Regions from separate parts of the Streptomyces sp. NPDC053079 genome, predicted to be linked through region 1. Evidence: riboswitches for the same ligand, from Rfam matches in the RefSeq annotation. Region 1 holds a riboswitch; each other region holds the start of a gene.
The links. Region 1 has a riboswitch for cyclic di-AMP ahead of ACIGXW_RS25660 (transglycosylase family protein). Riboswitches for the same ligand answer to the same signal wherever they lie in the genome.

Region 1 (3,229 bases):
ACGCCGTCCTTGTAGAACTCGGAGGCGGCGACGTCGAGCGCCAGCGCGATGTCCTGGCCGGGGGTGTAGCCGGCCTCCTTGATGGCCTCGAGGATGAGGTCGAGGGCCTCGCGGTTGGAGCCGAGGTTCGGGGCGAAGCCGCCCTCGTCGCCGAGGCCGGTGGACAGGCCGCGGCCCTTCAGCACCTTCTTGAGGGTGTGGTAGACCTCGGTGCCCCAGCGCAGGGCCTCGGAGAAGGACTCCGCGCCGATCGGCGCGATCATGAACTCCTGGATGTCCACGTTGGAGTCGGCGTGCGAGCCGCCGTTGAGGATGTTCATCATCGGAACGGGCAGCAGGTGCGCGTTCGGGCCGCCGAGGTAGCGGAACAGCGGCAGGTCGGACGCCTCGGAGGCGGCGTGCGCGACGGCCAGGGAGACGCCCAGGATGGCGTTGGCGCCGAGCGAGCCCTTGTTGTCGGTGGCGTCCAGGTCGAACATCGCCTGGTCGATCAGGCGCTGCTCGGTGGCGTCGTAGCCGACGAGCTCCGGGCCGATCTGCTCGATGACGGCGAGAACGGCCTTCTCGACGCCCTTGCCCAGGTAGCGGTTCGGGTCACCGTCGCGCAGCTCGATGGCCTCGAAGGCACCGGTGGAGGCGCCGGACGGCACGGCGGCACGGCCCGTGGAGCCGTCGTCGAGGCCGACCTCGACCTCGACCGTGGGGTTGCCTCGCGAGTCGAGGATCTCGCGAGCTACGACGACGTCGATGGACGGCACGAGGGTCTCCTTCGTGATGTGTCTGGAGTTCTGCAGCACGAGCCTAACGGGCCCCGGAGGCTGCGCCCGCCCTTGGACCTGCCACCGGACCGAAAATTGGCACAAAAGCCGAGATCACCGGATGAATGGGCGGGGAAAACGGCGGAGCCCCGCTCCGATGCGGCTCGGGGGGAAGTCGCATCGGAGCGGGGCGGTCCCGCGGATGAGCGCGGCGCTCAGCCGGTGATCAGCTGAGGTGCAGCTTCTGACCCGGGAAGATCAGGTCCGCGTTGTCGATGATGTCCTTGTTGCGGTCGTACAGCTTCTGCCAGCCGCCGTCGACCTTCTTGGCGTCGGCGATGGAGCCGAGGGTGTCGCCTTCCTTGACCTCGTACTCGCCGTCACCCTGCTTGACCGGCTTGGCGGGGGCGGCGTGCTTCGGCGCGGTCTGCTTCGGGGCGGCCGGGGCCTCCTCGGCGGTCTCCGCCTGCGGCTTGGCGTGCTTGGGCGCGGAGGGGCGCTCGGCACGGTCGGCGCGGCTCTTGGTGGAGGTCTCGCCCGCGGCGGAGGAGGAGGACTTCGTGGACTTCTTCTTCGCCACGGAGCCGGAGCCGGAGGTGTCGACGTTGGCCTTCGCGCCACCGGCGGTCAGGCCGCCCTCGCCGGCGCAGCCCCAGGCGCCCGGGCCCTGCATGGCGAGGAGACGCTCGGCGGTGGCGATCTGCTGGGCCTTGGTGGCCAGGTCGGCGCGCGAGGCGTACTGGGTGCCGCCGGCGGCCTTCCAGGAGGACTGCGAGAACTGCAGACCGCCGTAGTAGCCGTTGCCGGTGTTGATGTGCCAGTTCCCGGTGGACTCGCACTGGGCGACCTTGTCCCAGGTCGAAACGGAGGCGGCGTTGGCGGAGGTCGCGACCATCAGCGGGGCGGCCACGGCGACGCCGGTGACGCCGGCGAGCGTGACGATGCGGACGGCCTTGGACGGACGACGGTGCTTGCCCTTGGACATAAGTCGGTTTCCTCACCGACGCCTACGAGGTGAGCTGTCGGGTTCGGGCTGTGAGTTTGCCCGGCCCGGTGCGCGGTTGCGCTCCGGGCTTCACCCCAAGCCGTCCCGCTCCCCCGGCCGTGAGGCCGTCGGACCGGTCCGGCGCCTTACCTTGGTTCCCCCGCTCCTGCCAACGGCGCTTGCGCGACGACTACCCCGGCCGCCGGCAGGATTCGGCGTGGCGACCGTGGTGCTCGCGGTGGCGAGCGGTGACGACGTTAAACACAGCGGGCCGACGGGTTCAAACCCTACTTTTCAGCCACAGTTGCTGGAAGTTACCCACAGGAACCTCCTGTTTCCGCAGGTGAGAGGGGGTTTGGGAAGAACGGACGAGCGCCGTCCAGCCCAAAGTCAACGAGAGCCATGTCTCACTTTCGACTGGAACGGACATTCGCCCCGAACCCCCCGGCTACGGACGGATATCGAGCCGCTGACCAGGCTTGATGAGATCCGGATCGGTTCCGACAACTTTCTCGTTCTTCTGATAGATCGTCTGCCAACCACCGTTGACCGAGTGGTCCCGTGCGATGGCTGACAGGTTGTCACCGGGCTGCACGGTGTAGTCCGTCGCACCCGGTACGCCCGTCCGGGCGTCACCGCCGTCGCGCGAGGGGCGCTGCGGCTCGTCCGAACGCGGCGGCTCGGCGCGGTGCTTGCCCGTGCCGGGCTCCGCACTCGCGTCGTCGCCCGGCGTGCGCGGGGCGGTGGGCGCCGCGTCGGTGGGCGTGCCCGAGGGCGTGGCGGAGGGGGCGGCCGGGCCGGTGGAGGGTTCGGCCGAGGGGTCCTCGCGGTGCTTGCCGTCCGGCTGTCCGGGGGTCTGGCCCGCGGGGGTGGAGGGGTCCGCGGACGGGCTCGCGGCGGGGTCCGACGGAGCGGGCTTGCCGGGCGACTTGGACGCGTCGGGCGCGGGCTCGTCGGTGCCGGGCGCGCGGTCGGCGGGGGTCTTGTGCTCCGGCGTGGCGGGAGCGGAGCGCTCGGGCGCCGGCTTGCCGGTGGTCTCGGGCTCGGGGGTCTCGATGATGCGGCCGGGGTTCACATCGGGCGCCGGAGCGTCCTTCGACAGACCCGACTTGACGGCGCAACTGCGCCAGGCGTCGGGGCCCTCGGCGGCCAGGATCCGTTCGGCGACGGCTATCTGCTGCGACCTGCTGGCCAGGTCCGGGCGCGGCGCGTAGGAGATGCCGCCGTTCTGCTCCCACATCTGCTGGGTGAGCTGCAGGCCGCCGAAGAATCCGTTGCCGGTGTTGGCGCTCCACAGCTTGCCGCTCTCGCATTGGGCGACCTTGTCCCAGGTGCCCGTGTCCGCGGCCGTCGCCGCGGTCGCCGCCATCAGCGGCATCGCGATGCCCGCCCCCGTCACCCCCGCCGCGAGCACGATGGCGGGTATCTGACGGGGGCGGCGATGTCTTCCGTTCCCGAAGCGCATGGGGTGGCCCTCTCGTGTGGC
Region 2 (3,229 bases), on a different contig from region 1:
CGGACATCACGGCCGCCGCCCGCGCCCTGGAGTGGGTGCCGCGCCACCGGCTGGAGGACTCCCTGGCCGACCTGTGGGCCGAGGCCCGCGGCCGGCCCGCGGAGCCGGTGCGATGACACGCCCCGCACCGCCGGACGACGGACAGCGCCTGCTCGTACCGCTGTACGCGCACCCGGCCGCGCACCCACGGGAATGGGCCGCGCTGACGGCGGCCGCCCCCGGCCTGCACGCGGTCGTGCTCAACGTCGCCGACGGCCCCGGCAGCCGCCCCGACCCGCACTTCAGGGCTGCCGCCGGGCGGCTGCGCGGCGCGGGCGTGCGGCTGCTGGGCTATGTCGACACCGCCTACGGCCGGCGCCCGCCCCGCGCGGTGGTCGCCGACGTCCGCCGGCACCGCAGGTGGTACGACGTGGACGGGGTCTTCTTCGACCAGGCGGCCGAGGGCGCCGCACTGCTACCGCGCTACCGGTGGCTGGTCATGACCGCCCGGGTGCTGGGCGCGCGCACCGCCGTCCTGAACCCGGGCACCCACCCCGACCCCGGCTACGCCTCCTTCGCCGACGTCCTCGTCACCTTCGAAGGCGCCTGGGAGGACTACCGGCGGGCCGGGGTGCCCGACTGGACGGCCGACCATCCGCCCGGGCGCTTCTGCCACCTCGTCTACGGCGTGCCCGAGGGAGCGCAGGCGCAGGTGGCCCGCACCGCGGGGGCGCGGGGCGCCGGCGTGCACTGCGCGGTGCCGGGGACCGGGGCCAACCCGTGGTGCAGCGCGCCGCTGCCGGTGGCCCGGTGACCGGCCGGCGCGCCCGCGCGGGCCTCTTCGGTGTCCTCCTGCTCGTCCTCGCGGCCTGTTCGAGCCCGTCGGAGGAGGGGGCGGAGCCGGGCGGGGAGAGCCCGGTGGACCGGATGACGGCGGCGCCGGACGGCAGCCCGCCGCCGGCCTCCCGGCGCTGGCAGCCGCGGCCGGGCACCCGATGGCAGTGGCAGCTCGGCGGACAGGTCGACACCTCCGTGGACGTCCCCGTCTACGACATCGACGGTTTCGAGAACTCCGCCGAAACGGTGGCGCGATTGCACGCCCGGGGCCGCAAAGTGATCTGTTACATCAACGCCGGGGCCTGGGAGGATTTCCGGCCGGATCACGCGCGTTTTCCCAAAGCCCTGCTCGGCAGGAACAACAAGGGCTGGGACGGTGAGAAATGGCTGGACATCCGCCGTCTCGACGACTTGCGGCCCCTCATGGCCGCCCGCATCGACATGTGCCGGCAAAAGGGTTTCGACGCGGTGGAACCCGATCTGACCGAGGGGTTTCGCAATCGCACCGGATTCCCGCTCTCGGCCGCGGATCAGCTGGCGTTCAACCGGATGCTGGTGAAGCTGGCTCATGAGCGCGGGCTGGCCATCGGTTTGAAGAACGATCTTGAGCAGATCCCCGAGCTGGTACGGGACTTCGATTTCGCGGTCAACGAACAGTGCGCGCAGTACGGGGAGTGCGAGAAGCTCACGCCGTTCGTGAAACAGAACAAAGCGGTCTTCCATGTCGAATACGACCTGTCGACGGGGGAGTTCTGCGGCACCGCGAAGCGGCTGGGGCTGAGCTCGATGAAGAAGAAGCTCGAGCTGGACGCCTGGCGGCAGCCGTGCTGACCGAGCAGTGCGGAGCCTGGGCTTCCGTGCTTCAAGTGCCCCTCGGGACACGGGTTTAGGCGCAGACGGCGGGTGGTGGAGGGGGTGCGGTTCCGCGTGTGACCCCGAAGTGAAGAAGTTCACAGATGACCGTTTCGGCGCCGAATTTGAGCGATTGATGGTGCAGGATCTCTCACCGAACACAAGATCCCGTCACCGAGGCGGGCGACCCGGGCGGACGCCGAGTCCTGCCGCCGCACCGGGTGCGGAATCGAATGATGAATCGGCAGGAGCGGGAGACCCAAGCGGTAACGGACCATGAAAGCGGTGGTCCTTGGGGTGAAGCCACATGCGTGGCCGGGCAACTTCGCAGCCCGAACCCGACAGGTCATCTTTCGTAGGCGGATGCCGAAGGGCTTTGGCATGTCTGCGTTTCCTCGCATACCTGCACTCGCTTCCCGGGCCGGCACCGCGTCGGCCCTCACCGCCGCCATGCTCGCGGCATCGGTGCTCATCCCCGGCCTCGCCACCGGCGCCCAGGCGGCGACCTCGGGCGAGCAGGCACTGAAGGTCGCGGCCTCCAAGAAGGGCTCGCCCTACCAGTACGGCGCCACGGGACCGAACCGGTTCGACTGCTCGGGCCTGACGCTCTACTCGTTCAAGAAGGTCGGCAAGAACCTCCCGCGCACCGCCCAGAGCCAGTACAACTCCACCCGGCACCTGTCCAGCGGCTCGCGTCAGGTCGGTGACCTCGTCTTCTTCCACTCCGGCAGCAACGTCTACCACGTGGGGATCTACGCGGGTAGCAACAAGATCTGGCACTCTCCCAAGCCCGGCGGCTCCGTCCGGCTGGAGAAGATCTGGACCAACAGCGTCTGGTACGGCCGCGTGAAGTAGCCGCTCAGCGGCGGCCCCCTTGTCCCGGGACGCCGGACGGGCCCAGAATCCAGCCCGTCCGGCGGTTTCGGGAAGGGGCGCGGATGGCCAGCGGAAACGGCGTGGAGACACACACCGTCCATGGCACGGTCCGGGGACGGACCGAGGAGCAACTCGCGGTCTTCCGCGGCATTCCCTACGCCCGGCCACCGGTGGGCGGGCTGCGCTTCGCCGCACCCCAGCCGCCCCCGGCCTGGGACGGCGTCAGGGAGGCCGTGGAGTTCGGGCCGCCGCCCCCGCAGTCCGGGCCCTTCCGTGCCCCCGGAGACATACCGGGCACCGACTGGCTCACCCTGAACGTCTGGACCCCGGACCCCGGCGGGTCAGGGCTGCCGGTCCTGGTGTGGATTCCGGGCGGCGGCTACGTCTCCGGCGCCACGAACGACCCCCTGTACGACGCCGCGCACATAGCCCGGCACGGCTTGGTCGTGGTCACCGTCAACTACCGGGTGGGCGCCGAGGGCCTCGCCCAGCTCGCCGACGCCCCCGCCAACCGCGCCCTGCTCGACCAGATCGCGGCCCTGGAATGGGTGCGGCAGAACATCGCCCGCTTCGGCGGCAACCCCGACCGGGTCACCCTCTGCGGGCAGTCCGCCGGAGCGGGCTCCATCGCCACCCTGCTGGCGGCACCCCGGGCCGCCGGCCTCTTCCGACGGGCCATCACCCA
Region 3 (3,229 bases), on a different contig from region 1:
GAGCCCGAGCAGGCCACCCCCTGGGCGTTCCCGGCCCCCGACCGCGACCGGCTGCCCAACGGCCTGACCGTGCTGCGCTGCCACCGCCCCGGCCAGCAGGTCGTCGCCGTCGAGATCAGCCTGGACGCGCCCCTGGAGGCCGAGCCCGAGGGCCTGGACGGCGTGGCCACGATCATGGCGCGCGCCTTCTCCGAGGGCACCGACAAGCTCAGCGCCGAGGACTTCACCGCCGAGCTCGAGCGCTGCGGCGCCACTCTCGACGCGCACGCCGACCACCCCGCCGTGCGCATCTCCCTGGAGGTCCCGGCCTCCCGGCTGGCCAAGGCCCTCGGCCTGCTCGCCGACGCCCTGCGCGCCCCGGCCTTCCCGGAGAACGAGGTCGAGCGCCTCGTGAACAACCGGCTGGACGAGATCCCGCACGAGCTGGCCAACCCCGCCCGCCGGGCCGCCATGGCGCTGTCCGCCGAGCTCTTCCCGGCCGGCTCCCGGCTCTCCCGCCCCCGCCAGGGCGGCGAGGAGACCGTCAAGCGCATCGACGCCGCCGCCGTGCGCGCCTTCTACGAGGACCACGTCCGCCCCGCCACGGCGACGGCCGTCATCGTCGGCGACTTCACCGGCGTCGACCTCGACCAGGCCCTCGCCGAGTCCCTCGGCGCCTGGACCGGATCGAGCGCCGAGCCCCGGCCCGTCCCCGCGGTCACCGCGGACGACACCGGCCGCGTCGTGATCGTGGACCGCCCCGGCGCCGTCCAGACCCAGCTGCTCATCGGCCGCGCCGGATCCGACCGGCACGACCGCGTCTGGCCCGCCCAGGTGCTCGGCACGTACTGCCTCGGCGGCACCCTCACCTCCCGCCTGGACCGCGTCCTGCGCGAGGAGAAGGGCTACACCTACGGCGTCCGCGCCTTCGGCCAGGTGCTGCGCTCGGTGCCCCCGTCGCAGGGCGCCGCGGGCACGGGCATGCTCGCCATCAGCGGCTCCGTGGACACCCCCAACACCGGCCCGGCGCTGGCGGACCTGTGGGCGGTGCTGCGGACGCTGGCCGCCGAGGGCCTGACCGAGGCCGAGCGCGACGTCGCCGTGCAGAACCTGGTCGGGGTCGCACCGCTGAAGTACGAGACGGCGGCGGCCGTCGCGGCCACCCTCGCCGACCAGGTCGAGCAGTACCTCCCGGACGACTTCCAGGCGGGGCTCTACGAACGCCTCGCGGAGACCGGCACGGTGGAGGCCACCGCGGCCGTCGTCAGCGCGTTCCCCGTCGACCGCATGGTCACCGTCCTCGTCGGCGACGCGGCCGAGATCGCCGAGCCGGTCAAGGCGCTCGGCATCGGCGAGGTGACCGTCATCCCCGCCTGACGGACCTGCCTGACGGAGGTTCAGCCGCCGTATTCCCGTGCCCTGTGCCGGATATGAGCGGACAAGGGAGGCGCGTGAGCCCGAAGAGGCACACGCGCCTCCCTTATGTCCAATTTCATGCAGTGGTTGCACGTTGGTCGTGTGGCGTAGGTCATAAAAGCGCCGTTCTGTTTGCCGTTCGAATCCGACGCGGATTAGCGTCAGGGCGGCAGTCCGTCAGATCGGAGCCGCAACCGCGGTCCCGGGCAGCCATCGCCGAGTTCCCGAGGCACCAGCCGAGGGGAGCCGGGGACCCAAACGTCCCTGGGGTGAATCGGGTCCCTCTCACGAGGGAGCCGTAGGAGACCTTCCTGCTCCGAACCCGTCAGCTAACCCGGTAGGCGAGAAGGAAGGAAAGGATCGCCCAGGCATGGGTAAGCACCGTCGTCCGAGTCGTGCCGTGCGCGTCAGCGCCAACGTGGCGGGCATAGCCACCCTCACCGCCGCAGGCGTGGTCGCCGGCGTCGCCGCCCCGGCCTTCGCCTCCACCGACGACGGCCACCGCACCGAGGACACCGGCCTGACGCAGGCCATCGTCATGGGTGACGTCATGGCCGGCAACGTCGACGCCCAGGCCGAGACCCAGCGCAGCGCCGCCGACGAGGCCGCCATCCGCCTCCAGGCCGAGGCCACGGCCAAGCAGAAGGCCGCCGAGGCCAAGCAGCGCGCCGAAGAGGCCAAGCGCAAGATCGAGGAGGAGCGCGCCGCCAAGGAGCGCGCCGCCCGCGACGAAGAGCGCAAGCGTCTGGGCACCTACGTGAGCCCGATCGACAGCTCCTACGTCTCCACCTCCTACAAGGCCTCCAGCGGCCTGTGGTCCTCCGGCAGCCACACCGGCATCGACATCCACGCCGAGACCGGCACCTCGGTCCACGCGGTCGCCGCCGGCACCATCGTCGAGGCCGGCTGGGGCGGCGCGTACGGCAACAACGTCGTCATCAAGCACAACGACGGCACGTACACCCAGTACGCCCACCTGTCGTCCCTCGACGTCTCCGCCGGCCAGACGGTCACCCCGGGCCAGCAGATCGGCCTCTCCGGCGCCACCGGCAACGTCACGGGCCCGCACCTGCACTTCGAGGCCCGCACGGGTGCCACCTACGGCTCCGACATCGACCCGATCGCCTACATGAGCGCCCACGGCGTCAGCCTGTAGGACCGCATCGCGGCACCGCTTCTTCACGCAAGGCCCCGGCCCCTGGCCGGGGCCTTCGTGTTTGGCCAAAAGATATCCATGAACCGGCCCACCCATCGGAAATCCCACCCGATTGCAATAGAGTCGCTGAACGGGCGTCAATCGGCCGTGATTCACGGGGGTTAAGTCATAAGTCGGAGGTACACCCATGCGGGGCCGTACGTGAACGGCGATGACGAGGGCGTGCACCGGAGGGGCGGTATTTCCGCGCACGCCGTGTGCACGGCGATCCGCGACGACATCGTCTCCGGCGCCTTTCCCCCCGGCAGCAGACTTGTCGAGGAACTCCTGGCCCGCCGTTACGGCGTCTCCCGGGTGCCGGTGCGCGAAGCGCTGCGCACCCTGGCCTCCGAGGGCTTCGTGACCACCCGGCGGCACGCCGGCGCCTGTGTCGCCGAGCCCACCGAGCGCGAGGCCGCCGACCTGCTCGACGTCCGTGCCCTGCTGGAGCCGCTGGGCGCCGCCCGGGCCGCCCAGCGGCGCACCGAGGCCCATCTGAAGGTCCTGCGGGGGCTCGTACGCCTCGGCCAGGAGCGCGCGCGTACGGGCCGGACCAGCGAATTGCGCCCGCTGGGCGACTGGTTCGACGAGACCCTCGCCCAGGCGTCCGGCAGCCCCAGCCTCGCGGCGCTGCTCACT

Region 2: another riboswitch for cyclic di-AMP. It lies ahead of ACIGXW_RS31030 (C40 family peptidase); the one in region 1 lies ahead of ACIGXW_RS25660 (transglycosylase family protein).
Region 3: another riboswitch for cyclic di-AMP. It lies ahead of ACIGXW_RS18555 (M23 family metallopeptidase); the one in region 1 lies ahead of ACIGXW_RS25660 (transglycosylase family protein).

Annotation. Positions count from the first base shown of each region.
Region 1 covers NZ_JBITZJ010000007.1:82,254-85,482, forward strand. The annotation lists gene eno (phosphopyruvate hydratase) at 1-758, opposite strand, end outside; gene ACIGXW_RS25660 (transglycosylase family protein) at 985-1,743, opposite strand; cyclic di-AMP (ydaO/yuaA leader) riboswitch at 1,748-1,897, opposite strand; gene ACIGXW_RS25665 (transglycosylase family protein) at 2,192-3,157, opposite strand.
Region 2 covers NZ_JBITZJ010000009.1:249,565-252,793, forward strand. The annotation lists gene ACIGXW_RS31015 (NAD-dependent epimerase/dehydratase family protein) at 1-116, shown strand, start outside; gene ACIGXW_RS31020 (spherulation-specific family 4 protein) at 113-793, shown strand; gene ACIGXW_RS31025 (endo alpha-1,4 polygalactosaminidase) at 760-1,647, shown strand; cyclic di-AMP (ydaO/yuaA leader) riboswitch at 1,893-2,046, shown strand; gene ACIGXW_RS31030 (C40 family peptidase) at 2,050-2,523, shown strand; gene ACIGXW_RS31035 (carboxylesterase/lipase family protein) at 2,607-3,229, shown strand, end outside.
Region 3 covers NZ_JBITZJ010000004.1:648,447-651,675, reverse strand. The annotation lists gene ACIGXW_RS18560 (M16 family metallopeptidase) at 1-1,356, shown strand, start outside; cyclic di-AMP (ydaO/yuaA leader) riboswitch at 1,600-1,754, shown strand; gene ACIGXW_RS18555 (M23 family metallopeptidase) at 1,766-2,551, shown strand; gene ACIGXW_RS18550 (GntR family transcriptional regulator) at 2,753-3,229, shown strand, end outside.